DNA from 2 places in the Jeotgalibaca sp. A122 genome. Region 2 is predicted to be linked to the other one. Evidence: a T-box and tRNA genes for the amino acid it is inferred to sense, from the RefSeq annotation. Region 2 holds a T-box; the other holds one or more tRNA genes.
What was found. The T-box of region 2 lies ahead of ACTU7M_RS07275 (valine--tRNA ligase). A T-box ahead of a tRNA ligase gene usually reads a tRNA of that ligase, here a tRNA-Val.

Region 1 (3,427 bases), on a different contig from region 2:
CCATTTTGAAAAAACGGAAAGAAGCCATGATTAAAGAGTATCAGGAATTGTTTGCGAATTATCAGGAGTGGTAAGGGAGGGGTATATTTGGAAAAGGTACTTGCGGAACGTTTGCAGAGGCAATTGTTAGCAAAGAAACATTTCCAGTCACCTGAAGAAACGGTTCGCTGGATGCTGGCAGTCCAGGGACAAGACTATCATCCAGCATTATGGGCGATAGCGATGCGGACGCCGGGTGTCACTAAAAAAGACCTCGAACAAGCAGTCGCTGATATGAAAATCGTTCGGTCTTGGACCATGCGCCATACCATTCATTTTGTGGCGATAGAAGACTTAACCTGGATGATGGAACTATCCCGGGACCGTATGCTAAAACGGTATAAAAACCATATGCTAAAAGAAACGGGTCTTGACACAAAAGACCTGGAACAAGCCCTGCTTATTATTGAAGCAGCCTTGAAAGGCAAAAAACTCATACCTCGCCTCAAGCTCCGGAAAATACTCGAAGAAGCGAATGTCGATACGAAAGGGCAACGGTACTACCATATACTCTGGTATGCCGCTCAAAAGGGCATTATTTTCATCGGCCCCATGGCAGGAAAACAACAGACACTGGGGTTGGTATCCGAGTGGGCTCCACCCAGTCCTTTCACGACACGAGAAGCAGCTTTGAAAGAACTGGCCAGCCGTTATTTGGCCAGTCATGGACCTGCCACCCCAAAAGACTTGGCGTGGTGGGCCGGGTTGAGCGTAGGAGAGGCCAAAAAAGCTATGGAAATGGCGACTGTCACGGTTGATCCCGTAATGGAAGCTTTCGAACCATCACTTCATCTCCTACCAACTTTGGATGAATTCCTGATTGGCTACCAAGACCGAACGGCTTCTCTTACAGAGGCAATGCGCATACAACTCGATCCCTTGAAACGAGGTATCTATCGCCCGCTGTTGTTTAACGGCAAAGTGGTGGGGAGTTGGAAGCCTATCGTTAAAGGAGAAAAGGTAACCTTATCCTACAGCATCCACCCCAACGTCCAAATTCCCCAAACGTTGCTGATAAAACAAGCAAAAGCCTATGCCACTTTTTTTGGCCACCATTTTGAGGGGGTAGAACAGGTTTCTGAATTCCAAATGCGGCGTTAAGCAGGAAAATCATCTGGGAACGCCGCATTTTTCGCTAAAAAGCGGCGTTGCGCGCGCGGAAAAAATTTAATCGCCGCACCTCGGTACCCGGAAACGCAAAAAACGCGAACGCCAGGAAAAATCCATTGGCGTTCACGCTATTTTATAGATGGGCCGTACTGGGTTCGAACCAGTGACCTCTTCCTTGTCGAGGAAGCATTCTCCCACTGAACTAACGGCCCGTTATAGGGGTAACATATTTATTATACGATGTTACCGGTGATAAAGTCAATGATGAAACCAAACGTTGCTATGCTCGGAAAAATCGCTATAATTAATAGAGTTGAACAGAATCGAGGAGGTAGGAAATGGGTAAAATAGGATTTGATTCAAAGAAGTACATCGAAGAACAAACGCGCTATATTTCAGAGCGTGTGAATCACTACGATAAGCTATATCTAGAATTCGGTGGGAAATTAATTGGCGACAAGCATGCAAAAAGGGTCCTACCTGGTTTCGATGAAGATGCGAAAATCAAAATTTTACAACGCTTGGCAGACAAATCGGAAATCGTGATTTGTGTTTATGCCGGCGATATTGAACGTAATAAAATTCGTGGTGACTACGGAATTACTTATGATATGGAAGTCTTTCGTTTAATCGATGAATTTCGGGAATATGGCCTGTCCGTCAACAGCGTCGTAATCACGCGCTATCATGGTCAACCAAGCACAAAAGTATTCATTAATAAACTCGAAAAACGCGATATCAAAGTTTACACCCATAAAAATATCGAAGGTTATCCTTCAGATGTGGAAATGATCGTAAGCGAAGAAGGATTCGGGTCAAATTCATATATTGAAACAACCAAACCAATCGTCGTAATGACGGCACCGGGTGGCGGTAGCGGCAAATTGGCGACATGTCTGAACCAGTTGTATCATGAAAATCAAATGGGTCGTTCGGCAGGATATTCAAAATTTGAAACTTTCCCCGTTTGGAATGTTCCTTTAAAACATCCGTTGAACATGGCTTATGAAGCAGCAACAGTTGACTTGAAAGACGTTAACATGATTGATAACTTCCATTTTGAAAAATACCATGAAGTGGCGGTCAACTATAACCGTGATATCGAAATCTTCCCGGTTATCAAACGGATTATCGAAAAAATCACGCAAAAAGAATCGGTATACCAATCCCCAACCGATATGGGCGTAAATCGGGTTGGATTTGGGATTGTGGATGACGAAGTCGTTCGTGAAGCATCCAAACAAGAAATGATTCGCAGAAGTTTTGGCGTGGAATGTGACTACAAAAAAGGGCTGTTAAGCGAGGATATTGTTTATCGCATGAAAATTTTGTTGGACGAAGCGGATTTGACACACACGGATCGTCTCTCGGTCCAACCAGCACGTGATTATGCCGATAAGTGTCGTCAACGTGCTGAAACCAATGAAACGCAAGCTGTGATGGCATTTGAACTGAACGATGGGCGCATCGTAACCGGACGAACATCCAACTTAATGGATTCCTCCTCGGCAGCTATTTTGAACTCCATTAAATTTTTGGCCAATGTGGCCGATGAAATTCCATTGCTGTCCTTGACGATTTTGGAAACCATTCAAAAAACAAAAGCAGACGTCCTGCATAACCGTCGTCCAATCTTGAATGCGAATGAAATTTTGATTGCCTTGGCAATTAGTGCGGTAACGAACCCGACAGCGCAACTGTGCTACAACAAGTTATCCGAATTGGAAGGTGTTCAGGCCCATTCGACGGTAATGTTGAAGAAAGACGATGAACAAATTCTGCGGAATTTGGGAATCGATATTACCAGTGATGCACAATATCCATCCGAAAACCTTTATTATATTTAAACGAAACGGGAGTGCTGTCAGGAGCGCTCCGTTTTCTGTTATAATGAGGTGAACTAATATTAGAAGAGGTGTCGTATGACCTTATCATTTGAAGAGAAAAAAAGAATTTTTGATAGCTACGCGGAACTGGAATCAGCACCGGTTTCTTTAAAAAGATTGAATTATCATTTTAAAGGAAGTGCGGTTGCTAAAACAGTAGTCGTACGTAATTTGCATCCAAACGGCAACGCTTTGATTTACGCGGGTTATTTGCCAAAAGAAGAAACACAAAAAGGGTACGTTTCGGTTTTGGAAGAGGATGAAGCGGGCCTTCGTGAGTGGGTAGACAAAGCGATTGCACATTTGAAAAAAACCGAGGATGGCTACGAGGATGGCTATTATGAATTATGGTTTGACGCGAATGGCGAAGCCTTGCGTTTGACTTACGAAAA
Region 2 (3,427 bases):
GCTTGCGTTCCATATTTTATTGATGAAGTTCCATGATGCATCCATTTTTTCATAACTGAAACGCACGTCTTGTCCTGGGGAGGAACCATTTGATAGGAACCAACGCAAAGCATCAGCACCATATTGATCAATAACATCCATTGGATCAATTCCGTTACCTAGGGATTTACTCATCTTACGGCCTTGTTCATCACGAATCAAACCATGAATCAACACATTTTCAAATGGGCGTTTTTCAGTAAATTCCAAAGATTGGAAAATCATCCGGCTTACCCAGAAGGAAATAATGTCATAACCCGTTACTAATGTGCTAGTCGGGAAATACCGTTTGAAGTCTTCTGATTCCTCATCCGGCCAACCCATTGTTGAAAATGGCCATAGGGCAGAACTGAACCATGTGTCCAATACGTCTGGGTCTTGTTCCCAATTTTCGATATCGGTTGGGTCTTCCATGCCAACATACATTTCGCCAGTTTCTTTATGGTACCAAGCAGGAATACGGTGTCCCCACCATAGTTGACGGGAAATAACCCAGTCATGGATGTTTTCCATCCAGCGTGTAAACGTATTTTCGAAACGTTCCGGGAAGAACGATACTTTATCATCCGTACCTTGATTTTCGATTGCTTTTTCAGCAAGAGGTGCCATTTTTACAAACCATTGTGTCGAAATAAGCGGTTCGACCACCACATCAGTACGCTCAGAGTGACCAACACTGTGGACCATCTCTTCAACCTTAACCAAGAAACCTTCTGCATCCATATCTTTAACAACAGCTTTGCGTGCTTCGAAGCGATCCATACCTTCGTATTTACCCGCTTCTGCATTCATTGTCGCATCGTTGTTCATAACATTGATTTGGGGCAAGTTATGACGCAAACCTACCTCAAAGTCATTTGGATCATGGGCTGGTGTAATTTTAACAACGCCGGTTCCGAAATCTTTATCAACGTAGTCATCGGCAATAATTGGAATTTCACGATTCATCAACGGTAACATAATTGTTTTTCCGATTAAGTGAGCATAACGCTCGTCTTCAGGGTGAACGGCTACTGCTGTATCTCCCAACATTGTTTCGGGACGTGTCGTTGCCAATTCAACGAAGTCAGAACCATCAGTCAGTGGGTAACGGAAGTGGTAGAAAGCACCATTTACATCTTTATGGATGACTTCGATATCCGACAATGCTGTTTGCGCTTTTGGATCCCAGTTGATCAAATAAGCACCGCGGTAAATCAAGCCTTTTTCATAAAGGGTTACAAACACTTTGCGAACGGCGTCCGACAATCCGTCATCCAAAGTGAATCGTTCGCGTTCATAGTCAACGGAAATCCCCATTTTTTCCCATTGGTCGCGGATGAAGCCAGCATAATCTTCCTTCCATTCCCAAACCTTATCGACAAAAGCTTCGCGTCCTAAATCATGACGGGAAATACCGTCTTCAGCAAGTTTAGCTTCAACTTTTGCTTGGGTTGCGATACCTGCATGGTCCATTCCCGGCAACCACAATGTGTCATACCCTTGCATGCGTTTCATCCGAATCAACATATCTTGCAAAGTAACGTCCCACGCGTGACCCAAGTGCAAACGTCCTGTAACGTTTGGAGGCGGGATAACGATGGAGTAGGGTTTCGCATCTTTATTTCCGCTTGGACGGAATAATTTGGACTCCACCCATTTTTTATATTTTCCTTTTTCAACTTCTTGCGGTTGGTATTTTGTAGACATTTGGTCTAACTGTGACATACTTTCATTCCTCTCTCGTGTTTAAATGAAATGCAGTGGTGGCGTCAATTTGGTGGAATAAACGCCGCTTTAAACAAAAAAATCGCCCTGCAAAATTGCAGGACGAATAAATTTCGTGGTACCACCTGAGTTTATGGGCATAATAATCCCATGTCTCGTTTTGATAACGGAGCTATCTCCGAGTAGGACTACACAGCACTGCCTTCATCCCACTTGCTCCTGGGCTACCTTCATCCAGCCGGTTAAAAAAGCTTTCACCATCCGCTTTTCTCGCTATGTAACCGTGCTGCGATTACTCTTCCCAGTTCAATCGCATTTTTCTCTCCAATAGTCTACCATCAAAACCCAAAATTTTAAAGTAAATCTTTTGCAGCTTCTACTGCTGCATCGTAATTTGGTTCTTCAGCCATTTCCGGAACCAATTCACGGTATGCTACTTCATTATCTTCTGTTAAGACAAATACACTACGCGCTAATTTATCCAATTCTGGCATCAAAACACCAAATGCTTTAGCAAATTCACCGTCTGTATCAGTCCACATATCGATATCCAAACCTTTTGCAGCACACCATTCATTTAATTCTTCTGCTGTATTTTTAGAAACATTCACTAAACGAATGCCTTCGATGTTGGATGCTACCTCGTTGAAGGAACGTGTTTGTTGATCACATACACTTGTCGCGATGTCTGGGAATACGCTCAAAATAGTCACTTGACCTTTAATTGTTTCGTCTGTAACTGTTTCACCCTTAATATTTTTCAAAGAGAAAGTTGAAACAACATCCCCTACAGCTGGCAATGGACCTTCTACTAATGTTGGTTTACCTTTTACTGTAATTTCCATCCTTATTCCTCCTATTAATTTGATATCTTCATTATACCAATGTTAAGTGGAAAAGTAAGCGATATGATTTATTATAATAAACTACTGAACAAAGTTTCTTCCTCAATGAGTGTTTCCTGGCTAATGCGGGTTACCACAATGCCAGCAACGGCACGCGCAACCAAACCTTCAATATCCATATTTCCTTCGAACCTGTTAACTTTATCCAAATGCGGTTTCGTTTTTGGAGCAGCCGGTGCAAAAATGGTACAGCAATCTTCAAACGGCTGGATTGATAAATCAAATGTATCGATTTTTTGCGCGATATCGATGATTTCATTTTTATCCATTGTGGCTACTGGGCGGATAATTGGCGTTGAAGTAACGGCATTGATTGCCACCATACTTTCCAACGTTTGTGAAGCAACTTGGCCCAAGCTTTCACCGTTAAAAATTGCCAAGGCTTTCCGTTGTTCCCGGATAGCATCCGTAATACGAAGCATCATGCGACGCGTAACCGTCATACCATATCCCTCAGGAATTTTCGCTTTTATTTCTTCCTGAATTTCGGTAAACGGTACTTCGATAAATTGAATAGAACCTGAAAAACGGGTTAATTTCGCTGTTAAATCTTTAGCTTTTTTCAAAGCTTGTGGACTTGTATACGGAGGGCTGTGGAAGTGAAGAGCTTCAATTTCAACGCCCCGCTTCATTGCTAAATACCCTGCAACTGGCGAGTCAATACCACCCGATAACATTAAGATACCCCGGCCACTTGAACCAACTGGTAACCCTCCTGCTCCTTGGTAAGTTTCCGTACTGATCAGGAAGTTTTCATTTTTAACATCAACGCGAAC

Region 1: it encodes a tRNA-Val, which carries the amino acid that the T-box ahead of ACTU7M_RS07275 (valine--tRNA ligase) is inferred to sense. The anticodon was not compared.

The regions. Positions count from the first base shown of each region.
Region 1 is NZ_JBQPRB010000001.1:282,066-285,492, reverse strand. Features, by position in the region: gene ACTU7M_RS01355 (hypothetical protein) at 1-74, shown strand, start outside; gene ACTU7M_RS01350 (winged helix DNA-binding domain-containing protein) at 88-1,140, shown strand; tRNA gene ACTU7M_RS01345 (tRNA-Val) at 1,290-1,361, opposite strand; gene ACTU7M_RS01340 (DUF1846 domain-containing protein) at 1,488-2,996, shown strand; gene ACTU7M_RS01335 (hypothetical protein) at 3,072-3,427, shown strand, end outside.
Region 2 is NZ_JBQPRB010000005.1:127,709-131,135, reverse strand. Features, by position in the region: gene ACTU7M_RS07275 (valine--tRNA ligase) at 1-1,746, opposite strand, end outside; T-box leader at 1,842-2,066, opposite strand; gene tpx (thiol peroxidase) at 2,100-2,591, opposite strand; gene thiI (tRNA uracil 4-sulfurtransferase ThiI) at 2,663-3,427, opposite strand, start outside.